DNA from 4 places in the Streptomyces sp. NPDC057565 genome. Region 2 is predicted to be linked to each of the others. Evidence: riboswitches for the same ligand, from Rfam matches in the RefSeq annotation. Region 2 holds a riboswitch; each other region holds the start of a gene.
What was found. Region 2 has a riboswitch for thiamine pyrophosphate ahead of thiO (glycine oxidase ThiO). Riboswitches for the same ligand answer to the same signal wherever they lie in the genome.

Region 1 (7,719 bases), on a different contig from region 2:
CTCCGACCCGAAGACCAACCCCGACGCGGTGAAGTTCGACGCGCTGGAGTACGGCGAGGTACTCGCCCGTGATCTCAAGATTGCCGACGCCACCGCCATCACGCTCTGCCGTGACAACCAGCTGCCGATCCTCGTCTTCGAGCTGACCGCGGCCGGCAATATCGCCCGCGCCGTCAAGGGTGAGAAGATCGGCACGCTCGTGAGCGACCAGGGCACCCGGGCCTGACAACCGGGGGGCCGCCCGGGGGAATCCCCCGACGGTCCCGGGCCCGGCCGGGGACACCCGGGGGACGGTCCCGAAGGATGGACAACGGCCTGCCGGTCGGACACCGTGCAGGTGAGGACGCGACGCAGGACCCGCCGGGCCCGAGCACGCCGGGCCCACTCAAGACACGCAGGAGCACGTGGTGATCGAAGAAACCCTCCTCGAGGCCGAGGAGAAGATGGAGAAGGCCGTCGTGGTCGCGAAGGAGGACTTCGCCGCGATCCGCACCGGCCGTGCGCACCCGGCGATGTTCAACAAGATCGTCGCCGACTACTACGGCGCCCTGACCCCGATCAACCAGCTGGCCTCTTTCTCGGTTCCCGAGCCGCGCATGGCCGTCGTGACGCCGTTCGACAAGAGCGCGCTGCGCAACATCGAGCAGGCCATCCGCGACTCCGACCTCGGCGTCAACCCGAGCAACGACGGCAATATCATCCGAGTGACCTTCCCCGACCTCACCGAGGAGCGTCGTCGCGACTACATCAAGGTCGCGAAGACGAAGGCCGAGGACTCCAAGATCTCGATCCGGGCCGTCCGCCGCAAGGCGAAGGAGACCCTGGACAAGCTGGTCAAGGACAAGGAGTCCGGCGAGGACGAGGTGCGCCGCGCCGAGAAGGAGCTCGACGACACCACTGCGAAGTACGTCGCGCAGGTCGACGAGCTGCTCAAGCACAAGGAAGCCGAGCTGCTCGAAGTCTGATGAACGACTCTTCCTGGGGCGCCCCGCAGGGAGCCGGCTACGGGGGTACGCCCGAGATGAGGGCTGCCCCCGCGGGTCCTGCATACGATGTGCATGACGCCCAGCACACTCGGCCCATGCCCATCGTGCCGGACGTTCCCGACGCAGGTAGAGACGCTGACGACCGTGACGACCGGAACGGGGGAGCCTCCGGCCGGCGCGGCGTTCCCCCGTACCGTGACGAGAAGCCGCAGGAGCCCATGTCCACCGCGCCGCCGCCCCCGCAGAAGAAACGTGCGGGTCGTGACCTGCGAGCCGCCATAGGGGTCGGTGTGGGGCTCGGGGCCGTCATCGTCGCCTCGCTCTTCATCGTGAAGGCCGTCTTCATCGGCGTGATAGCGATCGCCGTCGTCGTCGGTCTCTGGGAGCTCACCTCCCGGCTGCAGGAGCGCAAGGGCATCAAGGCACCGCTCGTACCGCTCGCGATCGGCGGCGCGGCGATGGTCGTGGCCGGCTACATGCGCGGAGCCGAGGGCGCCTGGGTCGCCATGGCGCTGACCGCCCTGGCGGTGCTGGTCTGGCGGATGGCCGAGCCGCCCGAGGGATACCTCAGGGACGTCACGGCCGGTGTTTTCGCCGCGTTTTACGTACCCTTCCTGGCCACGTTCGTCGCGATGCTGCTGAGCGCGGACGACGGGCCGCAGCGGGTCCTCACCTTCCTCCTGCTGACCGTGGTCAGCGACACGGGCGCGTACGCCGTCGGCTGGCGCTTCGGCAAGCACAAGCTCGCGCCGCGGATCAGCCCCGGGAAGACCCGCGAGGGACTGTTCGGAGCCGTCGCCTTCGCGATGGTCGCCGGCGCGCTGTGCATGGAGTTCCTGATCGATGACGGCACGTGGTGGCAGGGGCTGCTGCTCGGCCTCGCCGTCGCTGCCAGCGCCACCCTCGGCGACCTGGGCGAGTCCATGATCAAGCGGGATCTGGGGATCAAGGACATGGGCACGCTGCTGCCCGGTCACGGCGGGATCATGGACCGACTGGACTCGCTGCTGCCGACCGCTCCGGTGGTCTGGCTCCTGCTGGTGCTTTTCGTCGGCTCCACCTGAGAAGTCGGGCCGCCACCATCCCGACCTGAGTTTCTCCATGTAAGGGTCCGTCGTCCACAGGACGGCGGGCCCTCACTCTTCTGTCCGCGACACGGACGAACCGTGCCTCAGCCCGGAGAACTCGGCCAGGAACGGGACACAGGCGCCGTTCGACCTGCGTCTCGGGCAACAACATCACTGATCGCCCTTGAGCCCCGATCTCACCGGCTCACAGTCTCATGCGCGGCCGCAGCCGTTCAGTTCCCCGGCGAGCACAGTCGCGCCGCCAACCTGTCCGGACAGTCCCTTATCGGGCCGCGCCGTACTCGTGTGGTCGGCCGCCCTGCCACTCCACCCACCGGGGGTCGTCCAGCACGTCGTCGGCGTCCGGCAGGCCGGCGCGGCGGAGGAACTCGACCACGTCGGCGTCGCTGCGGGCGAGGCCCGCGGTCCGAGCGCGGATCGTCACTCGACGGCCACCCGCTCCTGCTGCTCGGTGCACGACGATCGGTGCGTCACGCGTGTCCTCGGGGTCCGGCAGCTCGCGACTCAAAGCACTCCTCGCTCTCTTGGCTCTGTCGGGTCGGCGGTACGGGCACGGGCGGGTGCCGATGGAGGCAGGTCGGGTACCCCTGTGTGCCTCAGCCTCGCGTTTCTCCGGCTCGGCATGGCGCGACCGGTTCGCCCAGCTGGTACGTCTGGCACTCGCGAACGATGCGCGGGCGATCCGGGCGAGAGCAGTTTTCGGACACATATTCGATTCTAGGGCGCGGTGGGCCGTTGTGCGCACCACCTGCCTGTGGTGCGATCGGTCACTGTCCTGCATGCGGCCGGGCCGTCCGTGGGCCGCCAAAAGGCCGTCGACGTCGACTGATGACGGCCGACGTCGACCGGGCTCGTGTGCCCCTCATCCCTCCTGAGCTGGTGAAGGCCACTACTGCCACGGCGTGTCTGCGACACTGGACGGACCATGCCTAAGCCCGGAGAACTCACTTTCGTCGCGCCCCGCGGAACCAAGAAGCCGCCGCGGCACCTTGCCGACCTCACGCCCGCCGAGCGCAAGGAAGCCGTCGCCGCGATCGGCGAGAAGCCGTTCCGCGCGCAGCAGCTGTCGCAGCACTACTTCGCGCGGTACGCGCACGACCCGGCCGAGTGGACCAACATCCCGGCCGGTTCGCGGGACAAGCTCGCCGAGGCGATGTTCCCCGACCTGATGTCCGTGGTCCGGCACATCAGCTGCGACGACGACACCACCCGTAAGACGCTGTGGAAGCTGCACGACGGGACGCTGGTCGAGTCCGTCCTGATGCGCTACCCGGAGCGGGTGACCATGTGCATCTCGTCGCAGGCCGGATGCGGGATGAACTGCCCGTTCTGCGCGACGGGGCAGGCCGGTCTGGATCGCAACCTGTCGACGGCCGAGATCGTCCACCAGATCGTGGACGGCATGCGGGCGTTGCGTGACGGTGAGGTTCCGGGCGGGCCCGCGCGGCTCTCCAACATCGTCTTCATGGGCATGGGCGAGCCGCTCGCCAACTACAAGAGGGTGGTCGGCGCGATTCGCCGGCTGACCGACCCGGAGCCGGACGGTCTCGGTCTCTCGCAGCGCGGCATCACCGTCTCCACCGTGGGCCTGGTGCCGGCCATGCTGCGCTTTGCCGACGAGGGCTTCAAGTGCCGTCTCGCCGTCTCGCTGCACGCGCCGGACGACGAGTTGCGGGACACGCTCGTGCCGGTGAACACGCGCTGGAAGGTACGCGAGGTGCTGGACGCGGCGTGGGAGTACGCGGAGAAGTCCGGCCGCCGGATCTCCATCGAGTACGCGCTGATCCGCGACATCAACGACCAGGCCTGGCGCGGTGACCTGCTCGGCCGGCTCCTCAAGGGCAAGCGGGTCCATGTGAACCTGATCCCGCTCAACCCGACGCCCGGCTCGAAGTGGACCGCCTCCCGGCCCGAGGACGAGAAGGCGTTCGTCGACGCGATCGCGTCCCACGGAGTGCCCGTGACCGTGCGGGACACCCGCGGCCAGGAGATCGACGGGGCCTGCGGGCAGCTGGCGGCATCCGAGCGCTGAGGTCGAAAGGGCCCGTGTAACCTGGGCCAGAAATCAACTTCATATTCCGACAGGGGAGCGCCACAGCGCTGAGAGTGCGGCACCGAGGACAGGTTGGCCGCAGACCCTCTGAACCTCGCCCGGGTCATTCCGGGTAGGAAGTTCGGTCATCAACTCATGCTGTTGCGCCCTGCCCGCTTCTCCAAGGGCAGGGCCGCGTCTCTTCCTGGTCAAAACCCAGGAGGAATTCATAATGAGCACCACCCGCACCACGCGTGGGACCAAGCAGCTCGCGGCGACGGCCGTCGCCGCCGCGCTCGGCGTCACGGCACTTGCCGGCTGCGGCAGTTCCGGCGACTCGGCCTCGGGGGCCGGCGACACCAAGGGCTCCGGTTCGAAGACCGTGACCCTTGTCAGCCACGACTCGTTCAACGCCTCCAAGGATGTACTGAAGGCGTTCACGCAGGAGACCGGCTACACGGTCAAGGTGCTGAAGAGCGGTGACGCAGGCGCCGCTCTCAACCAGGAGATCCTGACCAAGGGCTCCCCGCGCGGTGATGTGTTCTTCGGCGTCGACAACACGCTGCTCTCCCGCGCCCTCGACAACGGACTGTTCACTCCGTACGAGGCGAAGGGCATCGACCGGGTCGCGGCCGACTCCCAGCTGGACGCGGCCAAGCACCGGGTCACCCCGATCGACACCGGCGACATCTGCATCAACTACGACAAGAAGTACTTCGCCGACAAGAAGCTCGCGCCGCCGAAGACCTTCGACGACCTGGCGAAGCCCGCGTACAAGAACCTCCTCGTCACGGAGAACGCCGCGACCTCGTCGCCCGGTCTCGGCTTCCTCCTCGGGACCGTGGCCACCTACGGCGAGAGCGGATACCAGGACTACTGGAAGAAGCTGAAGAGCAACGGCGTGAAGGTGGTCGACGGCTGGGAGCAGGCGTACAACGAGGAGTTCTCCGGGTCCGCGGGCGGCAAGAAGGCCAAGGCGGACCGGCCGCTCGTCGTCTCGTACGCCTCCAGCCCGCCGGTCGAGGTGCTCTATGCGAAGCCGCAGCCGAGCGAGGCTCCGACCGGCGTCGCGACCGGGACGTGCTTCCGTCAGATCGAGTTCGCCGGTCTGCTGAACGGCGCGAAGAACGAGGCGGGCGGCAAGGCGCTGCTGGACTTCCTGATCAGCAAGAAGTTCCAGGAGGACATGCCGCTCAACATGTTCGTGAACCCCGTCACCAAGGACGCGAAGCTGCCGGAGCTCTTCACGGAGTTCGGCGCGACGGTCGACAGGCCCGCCACAGTGGCCCCGGACGCCATCGCCAAGAACCGTGAGCAGTGGGTCCAGTCGTGGTCCTCGCTCGTAGTGAAGTAGCGAAGACTCCCGTACGCGGTCCGGGCGCGGGCGGGAAGGGCTCGCGCGACCGGACCCGGCTCGCGGCCCCCCGGCGCGCAGGGGCGTGGCGGGGGAGCGTGGTGCGGCTCGGTCTGATGGCCGTGCCCGTCGCGTTCTTCGCGCTGTTCTTCGCCTACCCCGTCGTCGCGATCGTCGGCCGCGGGCTGAAGGCCGACGGCGCCTGGCAGTTCAGCCGGATCGGCGAGGTGCTGACCAGGCCGGACATCCTCGACGTCCTCTGGTTCACCACCTGGCAGGCCCTCGCGTCGACCGCGCTGACGCTGCTGATCGCGCTGCCCGGCGCGTATGTCTTCGCCCGCTTCGACTTCCCCGGCAAGCAGGTGCTGCGGGCGGTCGTCACCGTGCCGTTCGTTCTGCCGACCGTCGTCGTGGGGACGGTCTTTCTGGCGTTGCTGGGGCGCGGCGGTTTCCTCGACGAACTGGCGGGCGTGCGTCTCGACACCACGGTGTGGGCGATCCTGCTCGCCCATGTCTTCTTCAACTACGCGGTCGTCGTGCGGACCGTCGGCGGGCTGTGGTCGCAGCTCGACCCGCGGCAGGAGGAGGCCGCCCGGGTGCTGGGCGCCGGGCGGTTCGCGGCATGGCGGCGGGTCACTCTGCCGGCCCTCGCGCCCGCAGTGGCCGCCGCCGGGCTGATGGTCTTCCTCTTCACGTTCACCTCCTTCGGGGTGGTACAGATCCTCGGCGGTCCGGCCTACTCCACGCTGGAGGTCGAGATCTACCGGCAGACCGCCCAGCTCCTCGACCTTCCGACGGCTGCCGTGCTGACGCTGGTTCAGTTCGCCGCGGTCGGAGCGATCCTGGCCGTGCACGCGTGGACCGTGCGGCGCAGGGAAACGGCGCTGAAGCTGGTCGATCCGGCGCAGACGTCCCGCAGGCCGCGCGGCGCCGGGCAGTGGGCGCTGCTCGGTGGGGTCCTGCTGACGGTGCTGGTGCTGATCCTGCTGCCGCTCGGTGTGCTCGTGGAGCGTTCGCTGGACGCCCCCGGCGGCTACGGCTTCGGCTACTACCGCGCCCTGCAGTCCGTGGAGGCGAGCGGCAGCACGTTCCTGGTCGCACCTTTCGAAGCGGTCGGGAACTCACTGCGGTACGCGCTGGTCGCGACTGCGATCGCGCTGCTCGTCGGCGGGCTCGCGGCGGCCGCGCTGACGCTCCCCCGGCCTCGAACGGACTCGGCCGGGGGGACCCCCCTGGCCGAGCGGCTGGTCCGCGGTTTCGACGCGCTGCTGATGCTGCCTCTCGGGGTGTCCGCCGTCACCGTCGGCTTCGGCTTTCTGATCACCCTGGACAAGCCCCCGCTGGATCTGAGGACTTCGTGGATCCTGGTGCCGCTTGCCCAGGCGCTGGTCGGCGTTCCCTTCGTCGTACGGACGATGCTGCCGGTCCTGCGGGCGGTGGACGGGCGGCTCCGGGAGGCGGCGGCGGTGCTCGGGGCGTCGCCGCTGCGGGCCTGGCGCGAGGTCGATCTGCCGCTGGTGCGAAGAGCGGTGCTGGTCGCGGCGGGCTTCGCGTTCGCCGTGTCGCTCGGCGAGTTCGGGGCGACGGTGTTCATTGCGCGGGCCGACAACCCGACTTTGCCGGTGGCCGTGGCGCGGCTGCTGGGACGGTCCGGGGAGCTCAACTACGGGCAGGCGATGGCGCTCAGCACGATTCTGATGCTGGTGTGCGCGGTGTCGCTGCTGCTGCTCGAACGTATCCGCCCGGACCGGTCCGGGGAGTTCTGACGATGCTCGGGGTGTTCTGGACATGCTGACACTGGAATCCGCCACTGTCCTCTTCGGGAAGCGGGCGGCCCTCGACGCGGTGGATCTGAAGGTTGCGGACCACGAGATCGTCTGTGTCCTGGGGCCCAGCGGCAGCGGCAAGTCGACCCTGCTGCGCGTGGTCGCCGGACTGCACCCGCCGGACGGCGGCAGGGTGCTCCTCGACGGCGTCGACCAGACCGGGGTGCCGGTGCACCGGCGCGGTCTCGGCCTGATGTTCCAGGATCATCAGCTCTTTCCGCACCGGGATGTCGGCGCCAACGTCGCCTTCGGGCTGCGCATGCACGGTGTCACACGCGGCGACCAGGACCGCAGGGTTGCCGAACTTCTCGAACTGGTTGGCCTGCCTGGCGCCGAACGGCGGGCCGTCGCCGCACTGTCCGGCGGAGAACAGCAGCGCGTCGCCCTCGCGCGGGCGCTCGCCCCGCGGCCGAAGCTGCTGATGCTGGACGAG
Region 2 (7,719 bases):
GAGCCGGGTGTCCATGGCTCGGTAGACCGTGGCCATCCCGCCCACGGCGATGCGGGCATCGACGCGGTAACGGCCGTCGAGCAGCTGCCCGACAAGCGGGTCCTGGAGGGTCATATCCACGCAGTCGAGTCTACGAGCCGGCGCGGACACGGCTGACGGGCCGGGGCGATCCCGGGGCCGTACTGCAGCCGAGCCGTGACAGGGACATGCACTTCAGTAACGTACGGACCCGGGAGCGTGCGCTCAGAACGCCGGCCGCTCCGGGTCCAGCACCGCCCGCCCCTCCACCGGTGAGGAGGCCTCGGCGAAATGGCGCCGCGGGATCCGGCCCGCGCGGTACGCCAGCCGCCCGCCGTCCACCGCGTGCCGCATCGCGGCCGCCATCAGCTCGGGCTCCTGCGCCCGGGTCACCGCCGACGCCAGCATCACCGCCGCGCACCCCAGCTCCATCGCGAGCGCCGCGTCCGAGGCGGTCCCGGCGCCCGCGTCGAGAATGACCGGAACCCGGGCCTGCTCGACGATCAGCTGGAAGTTGTGCGGATTGCGGATGCCGAGCCCGGAGCCGATGGGGGAACCGAGGGGCATGATCGCCGCGCATCCCACGTCCTCCAGTTTCCGGGCGAGCACCGGGTCGTCGCTGGTGTACGGCAGGACGGTGAACCCGTCGTCCACCAGGGTCTCCGCGGCGTCCAGCAGCTCGATCGGGTCGGGCAGCAGAGTCCACTCGTCGGCCACGACCTCCAGCTTGATCCAGTCGGTGCCCAGCGCCTCGCGGGCCAGCCGGGCGGTCAGCACGGCCTCGCCCGCGGTGAAGCAGCCCGCCGTGTTCGGCAGGACGCGGATCGAGAGGCGTTCGAGGACGGAGAGGACCGAGCCCTGCACGGTCGGGTCGAGGCGGCGCATCGCGACGGTGGTCAGCTCGGTGCCGGATGCCGTCAGGGAGCGTTCGAGCACGTCGAGGCTGGGCGCCCCGCCCGTTCCCATGATCAGTCGGGAGCCGAACGTGGTGCCGCCGAGGGCGAAGAGATCGTCGGACATGGTCAGCCTCCCTGGACGGCGGTGAGGACTTCGATCCGGTCGCCGTCGGCGAGGGCGGCGACCGCCCAGCGGCTGCGCGGGACGACGGTCTCGTTGAGCGCCGCGGCTACCCCGGAGGGCGCCGCCGTCAGAGTCGCGACAAGGGTCTCCAGGGTGGTCCCCGCGGCGATCGAACGGGGATCGCCGTTCACGGAGACGTTGAGCGGAAGGGAGTCGGTCATGCGGGCTGCTCCTGACGTACGGAGGAGGAGGGCGGTACGGGGGCGGGTGCGAACCGCCCGGGGGCGAAGGGGCGGGCCACGGCCGGCAGCTCGCCGGTGGTCAGCAGCTCGGCCATGGCGTCACCGGTGACGGGGGTCAGCAGGACGCCGTTGCGGTGGTGGCCGGTGGCGAGGTGGAGGCCGGGCAGGGCGGTGGGACCGAGCAGCGGGGCGTTGTCGGGGGAGGCGGGGCGAAGGCCGGCCCGGGTCTCGGTGAGCGGCAGTTCGGTGATGCCGGGCACCAGCTCGTGGGCGTCGCGCAGCAGCTCGTACACCCCGCCCGCCGTGACGGTGGTGTCCCAGCCCATCTCCTCGCTGGTCGCGCCGACGACGAGCTCTCCGTTCTCGCGCGGGACGAGATAGACATGGCTGCCTCGGACCACGGCCCGCACGGTGCGAGTGAGGAACGGTGCGTACGCGGCGGGCACCGTCAGCCGGAGCACCTGTCCCTTTACGGGCCGCACCGGGGGAACGACCTCGTCCGGCAGCCCGGCGAGCCGCCCGCTGCGGCTGCCCGCGGCGAGTACGACCTGGTCGGCGGCCAGCACCGTACCGGCCGCGAGTACGGCTCCGGCGGCCCGGCCCCGTGCCACGCCGAGGCGTTCCACCCAGTCGCGGTGGAAGACCACCCCGGCCCGCTCGCAGGCCGTCAGCAGAGCGGCGGCCAGCCGGCGGGGATCGACCTGGTGGTCGCCGTCGACCCGCAGACCGCCGCGCACGCCCGGCGCCAGCATGGGCTCCAGCCGGCGGCACTCACGGCCGGTGAGCCACTCCGACTCCAGCCCCGAACGCTGCTGCAGCGCGTGCAGCTCCCGCAGATGGGCGCGGTCGTCGGAGTCCAGGGCGACCGCCAGGGTGCCACAGGCGCGGAAGCCGATGTCCTGGCCGCTCGCCGCCTCCAGTTCGGCCGCGAAGGCCGGGTAGCGCGCGGCGGACGCGACATTGAGGCCGAGCAGCATCTGCTCGCCGTAGTGGAGTTCGGTGACGGCGGCGAGCATCCCGGCCGCGACCTGGGCGGCCCCGCCGCCCGGTTCGGGGTCGACGACCGCGGTGCGCAGACCGTGCTGCGCAGCCCGCCAGGCGGTCACCAGACCGATGATCCCGCCCCCGATGACGAGGACGTCGGATCCTTGTGCGGATACGGATGTGTTCCCGGAAGAACGCATGGGCGTCCAGCCCCTCCCTTCGCCGGCATGACCCGGATCAGGTTCGTACGGTCGGAGGCCGCCCAGCCTCCCTCTCAGCCCGGTGCGTCCGGGCTCCCGCGAGTGCCTTACGGTGGCCACCCTAGACCCCGTCCCCCGGACCCTGTAAGGGAGCAGTCACCGTGGCCCGTTCGCTCGACGGACTCGTCCTCTCGCCGGTCGCCGACCAGGCGCCGGGCCAGGTCGGCACCCGTACCCGCTTCACGTACCACGAGGAGGACGGCCGGATCTGGGCCGAGTACGCGGGCGGCGACGTGGTCCGGGGCCATCTCGTCGGCACCAGGACCGCCGATCGACTCGACTTCCGGTACGTCCAGTTGAAGCAGGACGGAACGACATCCTCCGGACACTGCCTCTCCACCGTCGTCGACCTCCCGGACGGCCGGGTGCGGCTGGACGAGCGGTGGGAGTGGGAGTCGCAGGAGGGCAGCGGGACGAGCGTGGTCGAAGAACTGTCTGGCTGACGGATCGTCAGATGCTTAAGGTGGACAGGTGAGCGAGCAGCAGACTGAGCAACCAGACCGGCGGACCGAGCGCCGCATCGTCATCGTCGGTGCGGGCATGGCCGGTGTGCAGACCGCCGTGGCCCTGCGGGAACAGGGCTTCACCGGCCCGGTCACCCTGATCGGAGCCGAACCCCACCAGCCCTACGACCGGCCGCCGCTGTCCAAGGCGGTGCTGCTCGGCAAGGCCGAGGACTCCGCCTTCGACATCGACTTCGAGGCGCTCGACATCGAGCTGCAACTGGGCCGCGACGTGACCGGCGTGCGGTCCGCGGCGCACGAACTGGACACCCCGACGGGCCCCGTCCCGTACGACGTCCTGGTCATCGCCACCGGCGCCGAACCGGTCGAGCTCCCCGGCTCGGAGGGTGTGCGCGGCGTCCACCTGCTGCGCACCTTCGACGACGCCGCACGGCTGCGGCCGGTCCTCGGTGAGCAGCACACCGTCGTGGTCGTCGGCGCCGGATGGATCGGCGCGGAGTTCGCCACCGCGGCCCGCGCCGCGGGCTGCGAGGTCACCGTCGTCGAGGCCGCCGACCGGCCGCTCGCGGGCGTCCTGCCCGCCGAGGTCGCCGCCCCGATGGCCCGCTGGTACGGGGAGAGCGGCGCCGAACTCCTCACCGGTGCGCCGGTGGCCCGCATCGAGCCCGGCCGCGTGGTCCTCGCCGACGGCCGCGCACTCGAGGCAGGAGCGGTGGTCGTCGGGATCGGTGCCCGGCCCGCCACGGCCTGGCTGGCCGGCTCCGGCATCGCGCTCGGACCGGACGGATCGGTGACCGCCGACGAAGCGCTGCGCACCTCGCTGCCCGATGTGTACGCCGTCGGGGACTGTGCCTCCTTCCCCTCCGCGCGGTACGGCACGCGCCTCCTCGTCCACCACTGGGACAACGCCGTCCAGGGGCCGCGGACCGCCGCCGCCAACATCATCGGCGCCGGATCCGGCGGGGCGCCGCAGCCGCTCACGTACGACCCCGTGCCGTACTTCTGGTCCGAGCAGTTCGACCGGTTCGTGCAGTACGCGGGCCATCACGGGGGCGCCGACACGCTGCTGTGGCGCGGTGAGCCGGACGGTCCCGCCTGGTCGGTGCTCTGGCTGCGGGACGGCGCGCTGGTCGCCGTCCTCGCCGTCGGCCGGCCGCGCGACCTGGCCCAGGGGCGCAAGCTCATCGAGGCGGGGGCGCGGCTCGATCCGGTGCGGGCGGCCGATCCCTCCGTACCGCTGAAATCGACGGTGCGTCAGTAAGAAGCCGACGGATCCGTGACGGGTCCGGTGTCCAATCTCCGTTGTGCGGACGCCTCTTGGCTGCCGGGCAAAAAGGGTGCACTGTACAGCTTTTGGATCACCGGACCCTGTCCGAAGGAGGTACATGTCCCCCTACCGATGGGTCCGCGCGCTGCGCGGAATCTTCATGGCGGCGGCCCCTGCCGAGAGGTGCAGGTCACGGTGGACGGGCGCCCTGCGGGCCTCGCCCAGCCGTATCCGGTCGTCCACTCCGGCGGCACCGTGCCGACCCTGTGGCGGCCGATCCCGGCCATCGAGGGGGTCCGCGAGGCCCTGAAGGGATGAGTCCGGGTATCGGCTGTCAGTGCGGGATGGCAGGCTTGTCCTGTGACCGAGATTGACGCAAAGATCGATGCTCTCGTCCCTGCCTGGCTCCACCTCCCCGACATCGCAGAAATGTTCGATGTCGAGGTGACGCGCGTGCGGCAGCTGGTCAAGGAAGGCCAGCTCATCGCCGTACGACGTGGTGAGAACCGGGCGCTCCAGGTGCCTGCTGCCTTCATCGACGGCAACAAGGTGGTCAAGGGCCTCTCCGGCACCCTGACGCTCCTGAGGGACGACGGCTTCTCCGACGAAGAGATGCTGGAGTGGCTCTTCACCCCTGACCCGACCCTGCCGGGTACCCCCGCACAGGCGCTGAGCGAGAATCGCGGCACGGAGGTGAAGCGCCGCGCCCAGGCGCTCGCCGTCTGACCGGGACGACCGCACGAGGGGTGCGGGCCGTGCGCCTCCGCACGGCCCGCACCGTCGCATCGAGCCGCCCCGTCGTACCGCTCCGCACCACCGGTCGTACCGCTCCGTCCCAAGGGGGAACCGCACCATGCCCACGCCTCGCGCGCTGCTGTCCGACGCCCGGCTCTATCTGTGCACGGACGCCCGCAGGCGCGAGGGGGACCTCCCCGAGTTCCTCGACGCCGTGCTCTCCTCCGGTGTCGACATCGTCCAGCTGCGCGACAAGGGCATGGAAGCGGCCGAGGAGCTCGAACACCTCGCTGTCTTCGCCGACGCCTGCAGGCGCCACGGCGCGCTCCTCGCGGTGAACGACCGGGCCGATGTCGCTCATGCCATCGGCTCCGATGTGCTCCACCTCGGCCAGGGGGACCTGCCCGTGCCCGCCGCCCGGGCCATCATCGGCGAGGACGTGGTGATCGGCCGCTCCACACACGCCGAGTCCGAGGTCGACGCGGCCGTCGCCGAGCCCGGCGTGGACTACTTCTGCACCGGACCCTGCTGGCCCACCCCGACCAAGCCCGGCCGGCACGCCCCGGGCCTCGACCTCGTGCGGTACGCCGCCTCGCTCGGCCGGACGCGCCCGTGGTTCGCCATCGGCGGGATCGACGCGGACAACCTCGACGAGGTGCTGGACGCGGGGGCGCGCAGGATCGTGGTCGTACGGGCCATCACCGAGGCCGACGATCCGGCCGCGGCCGCCGCCGGGCTCGCGAAGCGGATCAGGGCGCGCGCCGACGTCTGACAAGCACGTCGGGAAAGTCGCGGGGCAGCCATGAACGACCGGGTTCGCCCGGGGACTGCGCGAAGGGTGTCCGAGGGGTGGACAAACCACCAGTCAATTCGGGCAATTGCCGCTGGTCTGGTTGGGGCACCGTCGAGCCCTGGTTAACCTTCAGTATGGCCCTTGGCACTCCTTCTACCAGGACAGATCACGCACGCACCGTGCGTGACCTTCTCGCGACCGGCAAGACGTCGTATTCGTTCGAGTTCTGGGCGCCCAAAACCGAGAAGGGCGAGCGGAATCTCTGGAATGCGCTGCGCCGTGTCGAGGCGGTGAGGCCGAGCTTCGTCTCCGTGACGTACGGTGCCGGCGGCTCCACCCGGGCCGGAACGGTGCGGGCCACCGAGCAGATCGCGGCCGATTCCACGCTCACCCCGGTCGCCCATCTGACCGCCGTCAACCACTCCGTCGCCGAACTCCGCAACATGATCGGACAGTACGCGGACGCCGGAATCAGGAACATCCTCGCCGTGCGCGGCGACCCGCCGGGCGACCCGATGGGTGAGTGGGTCGAGCACCCGCAGGGTGTGCGGTACGCGGCCGATCTCGTTCGGCTCATCAAGGAATCCGGCGATTTCTGTGTCGGCGTCGCCGCATTTCCCGAGATGCACCCGCGCTCGACCGACTGGGACGCCGACATTCAGCATTTCGTGGACAAGTGCCGTGCCGGCGCCGACTATGCGATCACGCAGATGTTCTTCAATCCGGAGGACTATTTGCGTATGCGTGACCGAGTGGTTGCTGCGGGTTGCGACACGCCGATCATCCCCGAGGTCATGCCGCTCACCAGCGTCAAGCAGTTGGAGCGGTTTCCGCAGCTCAGCAACGCGTCGCTGCCGTCGTCGCTGAAAGAACGCATCCTCGACGTCAAGGACGATCCCGCCGCTGTACGCTCCATTGGGATTGAGTTCGCGACGGAGTTCTGCGCGAGGTTGCGCTCCGAGGGTGTACCCGGACTGCACTTCATCACGCTCAACAACTCGACGGCGACGCTCGAGATCTACGAGAATCTCGGACTGCACAAGCAGTCGTGACCGGCCGTACCCGCCACGATCCGGGGCGGTGGCCGTAGAAGGGGGCGGGCATGGGCTGGACGGTCCTCTACATCGCGTTCGGCATCGTGGCGTTGTGGCTGCTCGGCGAGGTGCTGCTGCAGTACAAGGCGCGCCTTCGCTGGCGCCTGCTCGCCTTCGCAGGCTTCGCCTGTGTGGTCGTCGGCGTGCTGATGCCGTCCGTGTTCGTCATCGCCGTCGGCGCGATCGCGTTCGCCACCGGCCAGACGTACGTCACGCTCTCGTTCCGGCGCGGCTTCTCGACCGGCTGGGCCATAGGCGGAAGCCCGGGCGCGAGCCGTCGCCGCCGGTCGGGGGGCGCCCGGGACACCCACCGGGAGCCCACGCTGGAGGTGTCGGACCTGGAGATGGAGTACGACCACTCGGACCAGGACGAGGCGAAGAAGCCCGCTCCCGCGAGCGGGGCCGCGGTCTACGAGCCGGAGCCGCTGCCCGACGACACCGGGCAGTACGGCATCTACACCGACCCCCGGCGCGCGCAGCAGTCCCAGCAGGCGCAGCCCTCGTACGCCTCCTACGACCCGTACCCGGACCACTCCACGTACACCGCGCCCGCCCAGGACTCGTACGCCGGCCAGGACAGCTTCGGCGGGCAGGGCACGTACGCGGGCCAGGACTCCTACGCCGGGCAGTACGACTACGGCACGGACCGGCAGCAGTACGCCGCGTACTCCGACCCGTACATCGGCACCACCACCGGCTCCCCGCAGTACGGGGCGCAGGATCCGTACGCGAGCCATGACAGCTACGGCGGTCAGCAGCAGTTCACGGCAGACCCCTACGCCCAGCAGTACGCCTCCGAGACGCCGCCGGGCGGCGTCTGGGTGCCGCAGCAGCGCGAGGGC
Region 3 (7,719 bases), on a different contig from region 2:
TGGCGGTCGTCGGCATCCCCGACCCGAAGTGGGGCGAGACCGTCGTCGCCGTACTCACCTGCGAGCCGGGGGTCGAGCCGACGCTCCAGGAAGTACGCAACTTCGGTTCCGACCGGCTCGCCCGCTACAAGCTGCCCACGCGCGTGGTCCTCGCCCCCGAACTGCCGCGCAACGCAAGCGGCAAGCTGGTCAAGGGCCAGGTACGGGACATCGTCACCCACCAGGCCGGGCCGACCGGCGCCTGATCCGTCCCCCCGGCACCCACCGACCGGCCCGGACTCCTCCTCCCCCGGGCCACGGCCCGCCCGTCTCCCCCGACCAAGGGACGGGCGGGCAACTCCCCCGGCCCGGGGCGTCCCGGGCCCTCCGCACGCCGGGATCCCCCCACCACGAAGGGTCGCGCCCATGACACTCACCACCGTCGGCCACCGCCCGCTGCCCGTACCGGCGCTCCCCGGTCACATCGCCGGATGGTCACTGTGCCCCACCGGGTCCGAGCCCGCTTCCGACGCCGCCCCGTTCGGCCCGGCCCCGGCAGGCACCGTCCGCGCGTACACCGCAAGCACCGGCCACGACGGGCCGCCAGTCACGCGCGTGACGATCCATCGGGTGCTGCACCATCCGCTGCGCGGCTGCTACCCGGTAGGCGCACACGATCTGCTGCTGGAGCTCGTCACCACGGAGCCGCAGCCCCCGTCAGCGGCCGACGGCACGGACACCACCGCGCTGCTCGACTCCCTGGTCGCCGCCCTCTTCGCCGCCGATCCGTCCTGCCGCCGCATCATGACGGCGCCCGCCGTCGAGGACACCGCTGCTCAGGAGCAGTACGCCGCCGGGGGCTTCCGCCCGGTGGCCGAGGCCGATGTGCGCGGAGGAACCGTGCTCCTGATGGTCGTCGAACCTGCACAGGTCACCACCATCGCCACGGCTCTGTCCGACATGCCGCACTGACGCGCCACGTCCGCAAATCCGTACTGCCCCTGCTGCCGGCGGCTCCTCCTCGCCGTCGCCGCGCCCTCTGGCGGCCACGCCGCCGGAGGTGACGCCCTTCGGCGACGGTCCGAGGATGCATCTGTACGTCCCGGACAGCGTTCGGGCGCGGTCGGCCGTGCCGGCTGAGGTGCACTGCGCACGAGCTCCGGTCCGGCGTTCCACTCGGGGGCGGCGCGCTCAAGGAGTCGGGCACCACCCCGGTCTTTATCATGGGCAGGGAGAGGCCTGGGACGAGGTGGTGCCGGTGCGCGTACCCAAGGATTCCGGGGGCCTCGACGCAGGGTCGGGAGACCCTTTGTCGGGGGCGTGCATGGCCATCGCATACGTGGCGGAGAACGGCGCGATCTTTCTGTGGAGCCCGCAGGCGGAAGCACTTCTTGGATACCCCGCGGAAGACGTCTGCGGAAAGCCGGCGGTGGATCTGCTGACCGCCCGGGCGGACCGGGAAGCGGCGGTGGCTGCCCAGGTACGGCATACAGCCGGGCAGAGCTGGGACGGCGTACTGGGCATGAGGCACCGCGACGGGCACGAGGTGTCGGTGGCGGTGCGCGTGCGACCGCTGCTCAGCAAGGAGGGCCGGGCCGGCTGGTCCGTCAGGGCCGCCGACGCGCGGGCGGTGGAGCGGGAGGAGGTCGACCGCGCGATCCTGGAGGCGCTCTTCAGCCAGTCCCCGATCCCGGTGACCGTCATGGACACCGAGCTGCGGTACCTGTGGGTGAACGCCGCGACGGAGCGCGTGACCGGCCTGCCCGCCGAGCGGCTCATCGGCCGTCGCATCGGCGATGACTCACCGGACTCGGCCCCGACGATCGACCGGGTCCTGAGCCGGGTGCGGGACACCGGCGAGCCGGTGGTCGACTTCCAGGTGCACAGCCGGCTTGCGTCCGATCCGGACCGCGACCACGTATTTTCCGCCTCCTCCTTCCGGCTGACAGACCCGGCCGGCCGCGTCCTGGGCATGTGCCAGACGTACGTCGACATCACCGACGGCTATCAGGCCCAGCAGCGGCTGGCGCTGCTGACCGAGGCCGGCGTGCGCATCGGCACCACGCTGGACGTGAAGCGCACGGCGCAGGAACTGGCTGACGCGGCAGTTCCCGGACTCGCGGACTTCGTCGCCATCGACCTGCTGGAGGCAACGGTGCGGGGCGAGGAACCGGCCCCCGGGCCGGTGGCAGGGGGGGTGCGTGCGCACCGATCGGGACTCCGCTCCATCCGCGAGCACGCCCCGGAGGCCGTGTTCGTGGTGGGCGAGGCAGTGGCGTTCCACCCGGGCACTCCACAGGTCCGGAGCCTGGCCACCGGGCAATCGGTTCTGGTGCGGAAACTGGACCCCGACAAGTGGTTCGTCCATGACGCCCGGCGGGCCGAGAAGATCCGCAGGTTCCGTTTCCACTCGTACATGGTGGTGCCGCTGCGGGCTCGCGGCATCACGCTGGGTGTTGCCACCCTCGGCCGCAACCAGGATCCTCGGCCCTACGACGAAGGGGACCTGTCCCTCGCCGAGGACTTTTCGTCCCGCGCCGCCGTATGCATCGACAATGCCCGCCGCTACACCCGCGAGCACAACACCGCCCTGGCCCTGCAGCACAGCCTGCTGCCGCACGATCTACCCGATTACCCCGCCGTCGAGACCGCCCACCGGTATCTGCCGGCCGCCGCGCACGCCGGAGCGGGCGGGGACTGGTTCGACGTCCTGCCCCTGTCGGGAGCCCGCGTCGCCCTGGTCGTCGGAGACGTCACCGGCCACGGCCTGCACGCGGCGGCCGTCATGGGGCGGCTGCGCACCGCCGTCCATACCCTGGCCGACCTCGATCTCCCTCCCGACGAGGTCCTCACCCAGCTCGACGACCTCGTCATCCGTCTCATCGAGGAGGATCCCGACTGCGAGGGCGCCACGTGTCTGTACTCCGTCTACGACCCTGTCTCGCGCATCTGCGCGTTCGCGCGCGCCGGTCATCCCCCACCCGTCCTGGTGCAGCCCGACGGTGCGGTGGAGATCCTCGACGACATCCCGCCCGGACCGCCCCTGGGGCTGGGCGGTCTCCCCTTCGAAACCGCTGAACGCCGTCTCGCGGACAGCTCCGTCCTGGCGCTCTACACCGACGGCCTCATCGAAGCACCCGGCTGGGACGTCGACGCCGGGCTCGACCGGCTGTCCCGCACCATGGCCGGCCCCACCCGACCGCTCGAACAGCTCTGCGATGCCGTAGTCGCCTCCCTGCTGTCGGAGCACCGATCCGATGACGCTGCCCTGCTGCTTGCCCGCACCCGCGTACTGGAAGCAGGCCGGGTCGTCTCCTGGGAACTGCCGGTCGACCCCGCGCAGGTCGCCCACGCCCGCAACCTCACTACCCGTCAGCTCGCCACCTGGGGCTTGGAACCACTCACTTTCACCACCGAGCTGATGGTCAGTGAGCTGGTCACCAACGCCATCAGGCACGCGCACGGCCCCATCGCCCTGCGTCTCATCCGCGCCGCAGCCCTCATCTGCGAAGTCTCCGACGGCAGCCTCAGCGCCCCGCATCTGCGCCGCGCGCGCACCGGGGACGAGGGCGGCCGCGGCCTGTTCCTGGTGGCCCAGCTCGCCTCCCGTTGGGGCGCCCGCTACGACCGCGACGGCAAGACCATATGGGCCGAGCAAGCTCTTTCTCCTGTCGAAGCGCCGACTCCGGCGTTGTGACGCTCCAGCAGAGGCCCCCGTGAGCCGACCGCGCATCGGCACCACGGACGAATCCACCGCGTCGTTGCCACGCACTCCTGCGTACAGGTGTTCACAGGGATGAGGTTAGTCTGTCCGTCGTACCGGACACGGGGTGCCCCACCCGAGGGCTGAGATCACACCCGTCGAACCTGAACCAGTTCGTACTGGCGGAGGGATGTCTTCCATGCCTTTGACGCATGTTTCCGGCGGGCTGCCCGCCGACGGCCGGCAGACCGTCTTCGACGGGCGGATGCCGGCGGCCCCCGGCGACCTCCGCGTCGAGACGCACGGCATCGAGCCGGTCCCCGAGAGCAACCGCTACGGCGGTCCCGGGCGCCTGTTCACCGTGTGGTTCGCTCCCAACCTGACCATGACCGGCGTGTTCACCGGCACTGTCGGCATCGCCCTCGGCCTGGACTTCGCCACCGCGCTCGTCGCCGTCGTGCTGGGCACCGTGCTCGGCGCGGTGCCCACCGCTTATCTGGGCACCTGGGGGAGCCAGACCGGCGCCGGTCAACTGCCACTGGCCCGACTCGCGTTCGGCCGGGCCGTGACGGTACCCGGCATCCTGCAGTGGCTGTCCTCGGTCGCCTGGGACGCGCTGATCGGGCTGTTCGGCGGGGACGCGCTCGCGCGGCTGTGCGGCTGGCCGTTCTGGATCGGCGTCCTGGCCATGATGGTGGCCCAAGGGGCCCTCGGTGTCCTGGGCTACGAGGCCATCCACCGGCTTCAGATCGTCATGACCTTCGTGCTCGCGGCCGCGTTCGCGCTGATCGCCTGGCGGTTGCTCGACGGTGTCCACCCGGTCGGCTCGGGCACCGCCCACGGCGCCGACCAGGCCGGCGCGTTCGTCCTGACCAGTACCATCGCGCTGAGCCTGACTCTGTCCTGGGCTCCGTACGCCAGCGACTTCAGCCGCTACCTGCCGCGCACCGCCTCACGCCCACGCATGTTCTGGTTCACGCTGCTGGGCCTTGTGGTGTCCTTAGTGGCGGTCCAGGCCCTCGGGTTGTTGGGCGCGTCCGTACTGACCGACCAGACCGCCGCGGGTGTGGACAGGCTGCTGGGCGGTGGCGCGCTGGGTGCGTTCGGACTGCTCGCCGTGGCGCTGGCGGCCCTCTGCAGCAACGCCATGAACGACTACAGCGGTTCCTTGGCTCTGCAGACCGTCGGAGTGCGCCTCCCGCGCCCGGCGGCCGCCGCCCTCGCCGCCGTGCTCGGCTTCCCCCTGGTGCTGTGGATGCACGCTGCCGACACCACTGCCCGCTTCCAGAACGTGTTGCTGTTCGTCGGTTACTGGATTCCCGGGTTCGTGGCGATCGTCATCGTCGACTGGCTCGCCCGGGCCCGAGCACGGGGCGGCGCCGCGATCGACCTCGCCGCCGAGACCGCCCGGCCGCAGTCCGGATGGCCCCCGTTGCTGGCCTTCGCCGTCGCCTTCGCCGCGGCCGTGCCGTTCATGGACACCAGTCTGTACGTGGGCCCGGTGGCGGCCGCCCTGCACGGCGCCGACCTCTCGTACTACGTGGCGTTCCTCGTCGCGCTCGCCGTCTACGCGCCGCTGCGGCTGCGCCCCCGCCCGCAGGACTGACCTGCCGCCGGCCCCAGCACCCGAACACCCCCTTCCCTCCCCCCACGGAGCGATATCCCATGCCCCCGACATCCGCCGATCACACCGCCTTCGCCCCGCAGGCCCTCGCCCGCGTCCGGGCGGACTCCCCTCTGGTTCAGTGCCTGACCAACTCGGTGGTCACGGGCTTCACCGCCAACGTCCTGCTGGCGCTGGGCGCCTCACCGGCCATGGTCGACATTCCGCAAGAGGCCGGCCCGTTCGCCCGGATCGCCTCGGGTGTCCTGATCAATCTCGGCACCCCGCACGCGGAGCAGCGCTCCGCCATGGTCGAGGCCGCGCGGGCAGCGACGTCGGCCGGTACTCCGTGGGTCCTCGACCCGGTGGCGGTCGGCGCGCTGCCGGTGCGCACCGCGCTGGCACGCGAGCTCCTGGAGCTGCGGCCGACGGTGATCCGGGGCAACGCGTCCGAGATCATCGCGCTCGCGGGCGCGGGCGACGGCGGCCGCGGCGTGGACTCCTCCCATGGCGTCGAGGCCGCCGAGGAATCAGCATGCGAGCTGGCCCGTACAACCGACTGTGTGGTCGCCGTCTCCGGACCCGTGGACTTCGTCACCGACGGGGTTCGCAGTGCCCGGATCGCCAACGGGGACGCCCTGTTGACCCGGGTGACAGGTGGCGGCTGCGCGTTGGGGGCGGTGATGGCAGCCTTCGCAGCGGTCGACGACGACCGGTTCGCCGCGGTGGTGGCCGCCGTCGCCGCGTACACGGTCGCCGCCGAACTGGCCGCGAAGGAGGCCTCCGGGCCCGGCGGCTTCGCCGTCGCGTTCCTGGACGCGCTCGCCGCGCTGGGGGCAGCGGATCTCGCCGAGCGGGCGGCTCTCTCGTGACCACGACACCGGTGGATCTGTCGGTCTACCTGGTTACGGACACGGCCCAGTGCACGGCCCGCGGCCGGAGCGTGGCCGAGACCGTCGCCCTGGCAGTGGCCGGAGGCGTCACCGCCGTGCAGATCCGGGAGAAGCACGCCACCGGGAGGGAGTTCCTGCGTACGGTGCTGGAGGTGGCCGACGTCCTGCCCGAACGAGTGACGCTGATCGTCAACGACCGGGTGGACGTGTACCTGGCGGCCCGAGCCGCCGACGCACGCGTGACGGGGGTTCACGTCGGCCAGTCGGATCTACCACCGGCCGCCGTACGCGACATGATCGGAGAGCACGCGGTGCTGGGCCTGAGTGCGGCCACCCCCGATCAACTGCGCGCCGCCGCCGAGGATCCGGCACGCGTCCACCACGTCGGCATCGGCGCACTGCACGCGACCCGGACCAAGGCGGACGCCCCGGCCCCACTCGGCCATGCCGGCTTCGCCCGCCTCGCCCGGCTCAGCGGCCTGCCCGCCGTGGCCATCGGCGGCGTCACCCCGGCCGACCTGCCGTTCCTGCGGGATTCAGGGGCGGCCGGAGCCGCCGCCGTCTCCGGCATCTGCGCCGCCGAGGACCCGCGCGCGTCGGCCCGCGCGTACGCCCGGGCATGGTTCGGTACCCGGAACGAGAGCCTCGCATGACCGCGTCGGCCCGCGTGCTGCCGATCGACGGATCCGACTCCGGAACAGGAGCCGGAATCCAGGCCGACCCGCACGAGGAATGCCACGTACGCAACTGGCCAAAAGCCGAAAGGCGCCGCGGCACAAGCTCTGCGTGACGATCCGCACACCCTTCCCAGAGCCGACCCTGTACGCCGGCCGGGCCACATCCGCCTGACGCCCCCGCGCGACTTGCCGCCTCGGCCGATCCGAGGCCGCGATCCGCCCTGCGGCGATCAGCCCCATGGCGCCGCACACCTTTGACAGTTCTCGACCGGTCGTCTAGTTTTAAATAGTCGACCGGTCGGCTAGATCCGCCCCCACTTATCCCGCAACGAAACGGAAAGCCCCATGACCACCCCCGTGAAGCTCGCAATCGTCTACTACTCCGCCACCGGCACCATCACCGAGATCGCCAAGGAACTGCACGACGTCGGCATCAAGTCCGGCGCCGAGGTCCGCCTGCTCAAGGCCGCCGAGCTGGCCCCGCAGGCCGCCATCGACTCCAACGCCGCCTGGGCCGCCAACCACACCGCCACCGCCCACATCCCGGTGGCCACCCCCGAGGACGTCGAGTGGGCCGACGCCGTGATCTTCGGTACCCCCACCCGCTTCGGTAACGTCTCCTCGCAGCTCAAGCAGTTCATCGACACCCTCGGCGGCCTGTGGGCCCAGGGCAAGCTGGCCGACAAGGTCTACAGCGGCTTCGTCTCCACGGCCACCCCTCACGCCGGCCAGGAATCCACCCTGCTCGCCCTTTACAACTCCGTCCACCACTTCGGTGGCATCACCGTCACCCCCGGCTTCACCGACCCGGCCAAGTTCGTCGACGGCAACCCCTACGGCACCTCCCACGTGGACGCCCAGGGC
Region 4 (7,719 bases), on a different contig from region 2:
GGCAGACATGATCGGTGGCGGACACCGGCTGAACAGAGGCAAGGAGCGGACGGGCCATGAAGGCATTCAGGCTGGACGAACTGGAGGCGGAACGTGCCGCCAACGACGGCGCGTATCTGCAGTTCCTGCGGGAGCGGAACATGTCCGTCGGCCTGTACGCGCTGGATGCCGGCGAACTCGACCCGCAGCAGCCGCACCAGCAGGACGAGGTCTACTTCATCGTCAGCGGTCGTGCCTCGATCACCGTGGGCATGGAGACCACGCAGGTGGGCAGGGGAAGCGTGGTGTACGTACCGGCCGGGGTGGCCCACAAGTTTCACCACATCACCGAGGATCTCCGGGTCATGGTGGTCTTCTCTCCGCCCGAGAGCTGAGACCGTCTCTCAGGGATTCCTCGGGGTTCGGTCAGGGGAGATCAAGGGCTCCGGAGCCCCCGTCGGCGACCCCCGCGCCTCTAGCATCGAGTCAGGTACTCACAGGAATGAGGTAGGGACGATGGCTGTGCGGGAGATATTCGCGGGGATGCCCTGGTGGGTGAAGTGGGTCGCGGTGCCCGTCATCGCGATCGTGGTGTTCGGCGGTCTGATCGCCAGCGTGATCGGGTTCGTGATCGGTCTGCTCTTCAAGGTCCTGGTCTTCGTCATCCTGGTCGGTGGCCTCGTTTTCGTCGTACGGAAGTTCATGTCCTCCTCGTCCTCGCGCGGCGACTGGTAGGGGCGGACGGTCACCAGTCGGGCAATTAGCCCAGCTGGGCTAAGCGCAGAACGAAAAGACGCCCCCTGCTTACACGGCCGATACAGTGGCTGTCCGCTGCCGCCACCTGGGAATTAACTGTCCGTCACCACTGTGACCAGTGGATTGCGCGTACGTCCGGCCTCCGGACCTCAGGTTTGCGGTAGGACCGTGGGGGCGGCCCCCACGGACGGGCCGACCGCCCGTCGCCATGCCTGGGGGTGACTTTTGACCACGGCATCGAGCACCGCTGTTCCGACGTTGATCGGTTCGGTTCAGCGGGCGTTGAGGCTGTTGGAGGCTGTGGGCGCCCATCGGGACGGGGCGCCCGCGAAGCAGCTCGCACGGGAAGCAGGACTTCCTCTTCCTACCGCCTATCACCTGCTGCGCACCCTCACTCATGAGGGCTATCTGCGCCGCGAGAACGGCGTCTTCCTCTTCGGTACTGCGGCAGAGCGGCTCGTCGACGACGGCTGTCTGCAGAATCGTCGCAGCAGAATGACCCAGTCGCTGGCTCGCTGGCGCGACATCATCGGTGCGCCGGTCTACTGCGCCGTCTACCGCGAGGGTGAGATCGAACTCATTGCGGTCGCCGACGCCCCCGCGGCACCCACGGTGGACGAGTGGGCCTCGTTCCGGGAGACCGGGCATGCTCATGCGCTCGGTCAGTGTCTGCTCAGCCGGCTCGACGAGAAGGCCCGTGAGGACCATCTGGACCGTCACCCCGTGCAGCCGCTCACCCGCTACTCGTTGCGGGACCGACCGGCGCTTCTTGAGCGTTTGAGGTTGCTGGAGCGAATGGAACCTGTCATCGAACGACAGGAGTACGCCCTGGGGACGGTCTGCGCGGCCATCCCGATCACGGCCGGATTCACTGCAGCCGCCATGGCGATTTCCATGCCTGTCGACCAAGAAGATCGATTGCTCCCCGCAGTCGAACGACTACGAAGTGAAGTGGCGAGCCTCTTGCGTTCGTTCGTGTTCTCTATCAGTATCTGAAAAATCACTCCTTGTGATCTGCTATCGCGTGCACCACGATGGCGTCAATAGGGCCAAGGGGGATCGTTCCTGGCCAGATTCATCTACTGCGGGGTTGGACGATGCGCGAGTCGGTTCAAGCTGAGGTCATGATGAGTTTTCTCGTTTCGGAGGAGCTCTCATTCCGTATCCCGGTGGAACTCCGGTACGAGGTGGGCGATCCGTATGCGATCCGGATGACCTTCCACCTGCCCGGCGACGCCCCTGTCACCTGGGCTTTCGGCCGCGAGCTGCTGCTGGACGGCCTCAACAGCCCCAGCGGCGACGGCGATGTGCACATCAGTCCCACGGAGCCCGAGGGGCTCTCCGACGTCCACATCCGGCTGCAGGTCGGGACGGATCGCGCCCTGTTCAGGGCCGGTACAGCGCCACTCGTCGCGTTTCTCGACCGCACGGACAAGCTCGTGCCCCTCGGGCAGGAGTGCACGCTGAGTGACTTCGAGGGCAGCCTGGAAGAGGCGCTCGGCCGGATCCTGGCCAAGGAACAGAACGCCGGCTGAGGAGGACTGCGCGCACGGCCCACCGGCCGATCGAACGCCGTATCTGCCGAACGGGTGATATGTGCTCCGCGTCGAGGTGCTCAATGCCTCGCCCTGCGACGCCGGCCCCTCCCGCCCCGTACGGGTGCCGAAGCTCCTGCTTCCGCGCCGAGCCCTGTGCGGTCCGCGGAGACGACCAGTGCCGCGAGCACCGTCGTCACCGGCACCGAGGCGACCAGTCCGATCGAGCCGACCAGCGTCCGGACGATCTCCTCCGCCACCAGTTCGCTGTTGGCCACCGCCCCCACGCTGCTCTGCGCGATCGAGAACAGGAGCAGGAGGGGAAGCGCGGCGCCCGCGTAGGCGAGTACCAGCGTATTGACCACCGAGGCGATGTGGTCGCGACCGATCCTGATCCCTGCCCGGTACAGCTTTCGCGCACCCATGGCCGGGTCCGCCTGGTGCAGCTCCCAGACCGCCGACGTCTGGGTGACCGTCACGTCGTCGAGCACACCGAGCGAACCGATGATGACGCCGGCCAGCAGCAGGCCGCTCATGTCGATGTGCGGGTAGAGGCCGTGGATCAGACCGGTGTTGTCGTCGGTGTTCCCGGTCAGGCTCGCCCAGCCGATGAAGAGCGAACCGAGCAGCCCGATGAGCAGCAGTGAGATCAGCGTGCCGATGACGGCGACCGAGGTACGGGCGGTCAGACCGTGGCACATGTAGAGCGCGATGAGCATGATCGCGCTGGCCCCGATGACTGCGACGAGCAGCGGATTCGACCCTTGAAGGATGGCGGGGAGGATGAACAGGGTCAGTACGGCGAACGACACGGCGAGCGCGACCAGCGCCATCAACCCGCGCATTCTGCCGACGACGACCACTGCGAGAGCGAAGATCCCGGCCAGCAGTGCCATCGGGAACTTCCGGTTCACATCCGTCACGGAGTACTGCAGGTCATGGGGCGCGTCCGGGGCGTACGCCACGACCACCCCCTGACCCTCGCGCAACTGCCGGGGGGCGTCGGGCTGAACGATTTCGACGAACGTGCGCCCCTTGTCGTGCCCGGTCGTCACCTCGACCGTGGCCTTCTCGCACAGCCCTGGTTCCTGGCCGGCGCCCGCGCCCCCCGATGGCGTCGTGGTGCCGCCCGTGACCGGTGTCTGCGCGGCGTTCACGTCCTTGCAGTCGACCTTGTCGACGCTCACCACCTTGCCCTGCTGGGTCTGCCGGTCGAAACCGACACCGGTGCGCTCGTGCGCGGGTGCACCGCCCGGCCAGAGGACCATCAGGCCGACAACGACCGCCGTGGCGAAGGGGATCAGCACGGCCGCGATGACCTTGCGCAGATGTTTGGAGACCGGTGCAGCGGGGCCGTGGCTGTGCGAATGCCCGTGCTGATGGTCCTGCGTTTCGGGGGCGCTCTGGAGGGATGTCACCGGGCGATCATCGCAAGAAGGAACAGGCCCTCTGTCCAGCACGCCGGAACAGGCGCTAGCGTGGTGGCACCTTTGCACACGCGGGAGCTCGGAGCACCGGGCTGAGAGGGCGCTGATATCCGTACATCCGTACGGGACAGGCTGCGCCGACCGCCGAACCTGTTACCGGGTAATGCCGGCGTAGGGAGTAGGTCTCATGACCACATCGGACGCACGCACGCCTGCCTCGAACCAGAGCGACGAGGCCGGAAAGTCCATCGGCTGGCACAAGGGATACGTCCAGGGCCCGCGCCCGGACCTCCAGGTGCCGGTGCGAAAGGTGCACCTCACCAACGGCAAGGACGTGATGCTGTACGACACGTCGGGGCCGTACACGGATCCCGCCACCGAAACCGACGTACGGCGCGGTCTCGCACCCCTGCGGGAGAACTGGATCATTGCCCGTGGCGACACCGAGGAGTACGCGGGCCGCCCCGTCCGCCCCGAGGACGACGGGCTCAAGCACACCTCGCCGCGCGGCGGACTGCGTAACCTCGACGCCGTCTTTCCCGGCCGTCCGCGTCAGCCGCGCCGCAGCCGCGACGGGCAGCCCGTCACCCAGCTCGCGTATGCCCGCCGGGGAGAGATCACCCCGGAGATGGAGTACGTGGCGATCCGGGAGAACGTCGAACCCGAGGTCGTACGCGAGGAGATCGCGGCCGGCCGGGCGGTCCTGCCGGCCAACGTCAACCACCCGGAGATCGAGCCGATGATCATCGGCAAGCGGTTCCTGGTGAAGGTCAACGCCAACATCGGCAACTCCGCGGTCACTTCCTCCATCGAGGAGGAGGTCGAGAAGATGACCTGGGCGACGCGATGGGGCGCCGACACGGTCATGGACCTCTCCACCGGCCGCAATATTCACACCACCCGTGAGTGGGTGCTCCGCAACTCCCCCGTGCCCATCGGCACCGTGCCCCTCTACCAGGCCCTCGAAAAGGTCGACGGCAGGGCGGAGGAGCTGACCTGGGAGATCTACAAGGACACCGTGATCGAGCAGGCCGAGCAGGGCGTCGACTACATGACGGTCCACGCCGGCGTGCGGCTGCCGTATGTCCCGCTCACCGCCCGGCGCAAGACCGGGATCGTCTCCCGCGGCGGGTCGATCATGGCCGCGTGGTGCCTGGCGCACCACAAGGAATCGTTCCTGTACGAGAACTTCGAGGAGCTCTGCGAGATCCTCGCGACGTACGACGTGACGTACTCGCTGGGTGACGGACTGCGCCCCGGTTCGATCGCCGATGCCAACGACGAGGCACAGTTCGCGGAACTGCGCACGCTGGGCGAGCTCAACTCGGTCGCCAAGCGGTTCGGCGTCCAGACCATGATCGAGGGTCCGGGCCATGTCCCGATGCACAAGATCAAGGAGAACATCGACCTCCAGCAGGAGATCTGCGAGGAGGCGCCGTTCTACACGCTCGGCCCGCTGACCACCGATATCGCCCCGGCGTACGACCACATCACCTCGGGCATCGGCGCGGCGATGATCGCCTGGTGGGGGACGGCGATGCTCTGTTACGTCACGCCCAAGGAGCACCTGGGCCTGCCCAACCGGGACGACGTGAAGACAGGCGTCATCACCTACAAGATCGCGGCCCACGCCGCGGACCTCGCCAAGGGGCACCCGGGGGCGCAGGACTGGGACGACGCACTGTCGGACGCGCGGTTCGAGTTCCGCTGGGAGGACCAGTTCAACCTGGCACTCGACCCGGACACGGCGCGGGAGTTCCACGACGAGACGCTGCCGGCCGAGCCGGCGAAGACGGCCCACTTCTGTTCGATGTGCGGCCCGAAGTTCTGCTCGATGAAGATCAGCCGAAGCATCTCGGAGCAGTTCGGCGGCGACGAGCCCGCGGCGACCGAGGCCGAGATCGCCGAGGGCATGATGAAGAAGTCGGCGGAGTTCGCGGCCGCCGGTAACCGGGTGTACCTCCCGCTCACCGACTGAGTGGCCGTACCGGAACGGCCCGCGGCCCCCGGAAACCACCGGGGGAGCCGCGGGCCGCTCCACCGGCCACCCGCCGACTGTCGCTGGTAGCCGTTACGTTTCCCGCGTGTGCCGGGCCGGAAGGGGAGGCGCAGGGGTGAGTGACGCTCCTGTCATGTCCTGGGAGATGGCCCTGGGTACGGATGACGATGTCCCGGCTGCTCGGGGACGGCGAGGCGTATGGATTCAGCACGGACGGCGAGAACGGGGAGCCACACGGCTGGTGATCCACCACCACTCACGAGGCAGGACCGGGTCGCGGCGCCCGGTCAGTCCGGTTCGTGTTCCGGGCCGCCGAAGTCCGGGCTGGTGAAGTCCGGGCTGGTGAACGACGGGCGGGGGCCTGCCGCCGGCCCCTCGTCCGGCCCCGTGAAGTCCGGTCTGCTGTAGCCGATCTTCGGGATTCGGTTGGCCGACGGTTGCGGTGCGCGCGATGCGGCACGTGCGGTGGGATCGGCGAGTGCGTCGCGCAGGAACGGCAGGATGCCGCGCTCCAGCAGCGCATGACGCCAGGCCTCCCTGGCGCGCGCCACCTCCTCCGGCAGCTCGTCCTCGGCGTCCTCGGCGGGCAGCGCGGTCGATCCGTTGCGCAGCGCCGTGATGAGCAGTCCGACGGCGGCGGCCAGTATCGCGGCCGCAGTGACCGCCGCGAAGAACCACCCGGCGGCGACCATGGTGTCGGCGAACAAGGGGGGTCGGCTGAGCATCTTCAGCAGGTAGCCGACCAGCAGGAAGATCAGTGCGGCGGTGCCCGCGAGCATCGGCGCCAGGACCGTGACGACCGCCCCTATCCCGGCGCCCGGCCGGTCCGGATCGTCCACGTCGGAGCCGAGGCCAGAGCCCTGGGCGGAGTCGGCTGCCGGTCCGCGCAGCTCTTCGCGGGCCTTCACATAGTGGTCGTACTCGGTGGCCGCCGCCGTGGTGATCAGCGCCGTGGCGTTCAGTGCCATGGTGCGCAGCTGTTCCGCGTTGAGCCGTTCGCCGACTCCGGCGAGATCCGGTCGTTCGTGAGCGTGACGCAGCGCATCGCCGAGGATCCGCTCGTACTCGGGTCGGTCCTCGGCCAGCAGGTGCGGAGCGCTGTTCATGTGCATCCCCCGATGCTCCGTTGGGCCTGACTACCCGCTTTGGCCGGGCAGTTGGGCGGAAACGGAGGAGAGCCTGCTACTGATACGCCGATGGTAGAGCGCCCACGGCACGGGGTGACAGGGGGTTTCCGTAAATAGGCCCAGTGTTCGGCGTGGTCAGGTCGTGGATGCGTCTTCCCCGAAGACCGTCAGTCATGCAACGGCAGCTTGACGACCAGTAGCTTTCCGGCCATGGTCACGCCGCCGTCCATGGCGATCGCCAGCCCGTCCGCGTACACGTGCGGGCCCTCCACCACGGGTCCGGAGCTGTCCTCGCCATCCTCCGAGCCGACCTCGCCGAGGAGATACGGAATGGGGCTGTGACCATGGACGATGCGCTGTCCGCCATAGGCCGCCATCAGCTCCTGGACCGCCTGCGGACCCGACTCGTCGCGGAAGGCGAACCGCTTGGTGAGCTTGCGGAAGAGGTCCCAGCACTCGTCTGCGTCGTTACGCGTGAGAATGGCGTGCACGGTGTCATTGACGTCCTCGATGGTGGAGCCGTAGTCGAGGTACGCCGTCGTGTCGGAGTGCATCAGCAGATGCCCGTCCTCCTCGACGACCGCGTCGAGCCGGGACATCCACTGGAGGTGGTGGTCCTGGAGCCGCTCCATGTCGTTCTTCTGGCCGCCGTTGAGCAGCCAGGCGGCCTGGAACGTGGCGGTGCCGGCTCCGGAGTTCACCGGTGTGTCGCCGAACCGCTTGGCACCGATGAGCAGCAGTTCGTGGTTGCCCATCAGAGCTTTGCAGTAGCCGCCCGCGGCCGCGGCCTCGGCGGACAGGCGCATGACGAGTTCGATGACGCCGACGCCGTCCGGACCGCGGTCGGTGAAGTCGCCGAGGAACCAGAGCCGGGCGTTGCCCGCGGCCCACTGGCC

Region 1: linked by a shared signal. The riboswitch ahead of ACFU8W_RS31750 (thiamine ABC transporter substrate binding subunit) and the one ahead of thiO (glycine oxidase ThiO) in region 2 are both predicted to bind thiamine pyrophosphate.
Region 3: linked by a shared signal. The riboswitch ahead of ACFU8W_RS00435 (purine-cytosine permease family protein) and the one ahead of thiO (glycine oxidase ThiO) in region 2 are both predicted to bind thiamine pyrophosphate.
Region 4: linked by a shared signal. The riboswitch ahead of thiC (phosphomethylpyrimidine synthase ThiC) and the one ahead of thiO (glycine oxidase ThiO) in region 2 are both predicted to bind thiamine pyrophosphate.

What each region holds. Positions count from the first base shown of each region.
Region 1 is NZ_JBHVFU010000025.1:53,629-61,347, forward strand. It holds gene pyrH (UMP kinase) at 1-226, shown strand, start outside; gene frr (ribosome recycling factor) at 408-965, shown strand; gene ACFU8W_RS31735 (phosphatidate cytidylyltransferase) at 965-2,050, shown strand; gene ACFU8W_RS31740 (hypothetical protein) at 2,337-2,582, opposite strand; gene rlmN (23S rRNA (adenine(2503)-C(2))-methyltransferase RlmN) at 3,000-4,106, shown strand; TPP riboswitch at 4,148-4,264, shown strand; gene ACFU8W_RS31750 (thiamine ABC transporter substrate binding subunit) at 4,339-5,460, shown strand; gene ACFU8W_RS31755 (ABC transporter permease) at 5,577-7,226, shown strand; gene ACFU8W_RS31760 (ABC transporter ATP-binding protein) at 7,249-7,719, shown strand, end outside.
Region 2 is NZ_JBHVFU010000003.1:332,920-340,638, forward strand. It holds gene pknB (Stk1 family PASTA domain-containing Ser/Thr kinase) at 1-120, opposite strand, end outside; gene ACFU8W_RS08750 (thiazole synthase) at 244-1,038, opposite strand; gene thiS (sulfur carrier protein ThiS) at 1,041-1,259, opposite strand; gene thiO (glycine oxidase ThiO) at 1,256-2,464, opposite strand; TPP riboswitch at 2,462-2,574, opposite strand; gene ACFU8W_RS08765 (hypothetical protein) at 2,626-2,967, shown strand; gene ACFU8W_RS08770 (NAD(P)/FAD-dependent oxidoreductase) at 3,065-4,249, shown strand; gene ACFU8W_RS08775 (peptide-N4-asparagine amidase) at 4,388-4,573, shown strand; gene ACFU8W_RS08780 (Rv2175c family DNA-binding protein) at 4,616-4,981, shown strand; gene thiE (thiamine phosphate synthase) at 5,109-5,762, shown strand; gene metF (methylenetetrahydrofolate reductase [NAD(P)H]) at 5,918-6,835, shown strand; gene ACFU8W_RS08795 (hypothetical protein) at 6,886-7,719, shown strand, end outside.
Region 3 is NZ_JBHVFU010000001.1:87,858-95,576, reverse strand. It holds gene ACFU8W_RS00450 (long-chain fatty acid--CoA ligase) at 1-245, shown strand, start outside; gene ACFU8W_RS00445 (GNAT family N-acetyltransferase) at 406-951, shown strand; gene ACFU8W_RS00440 (SpoIIE family protein phosphatase) at 1,304-3,676, shown strand; TPP riboswitch at 3,796-3,890, shown strand; gene ACFU8W_RS00435 (purine-cytosine permease family protein) at 3,882-5,288, shown strand; gene thiM (hydroxyethylthiazole kinase) at 5,348-6,157, shown strand; gene thiE (thiamine phosphate synthase) at 6,154-6,831, shown strand; gene wrbA (NAD(P)H:quinone oxidoreductase) at 7,201-7,719, shown strand, end outside.
Region 4 is NZ_JBHVFU010000002.1:475,463-483,181, forward strand. It holds gene ACFU8W_RS06195 (cupin domain-containing protein) at 57-374, shown strand; gene ACFU8W_RS06200 (DUF5326 family protein) at 502-714, shown strand; gene ACFU8W_RS06205 (IclR family transcriptional regulator) at 961-1,731, shown strand; gene ACFU8W_RS06210 (SsgA family sporulation/cell division regulator) at 1,833-2,270, shown strand; gene ACFU8W_RS06215 (YibE/F family protein) at 2,351-3,688, opposite strand; TPP riboswitch at 3,759-3,892, shown strand; gene thiC (phosphomethylpyrimidine synthase ThiC) at 3,885-5,675, shown strand; gene ACFU8W_RS06225 (hypothetical protein) at 5,984-6,808, opposite strand; gene ACFU8W_RS06230 (metallophosphoesterase) at 6,991-7,719, opposite strand, start outside.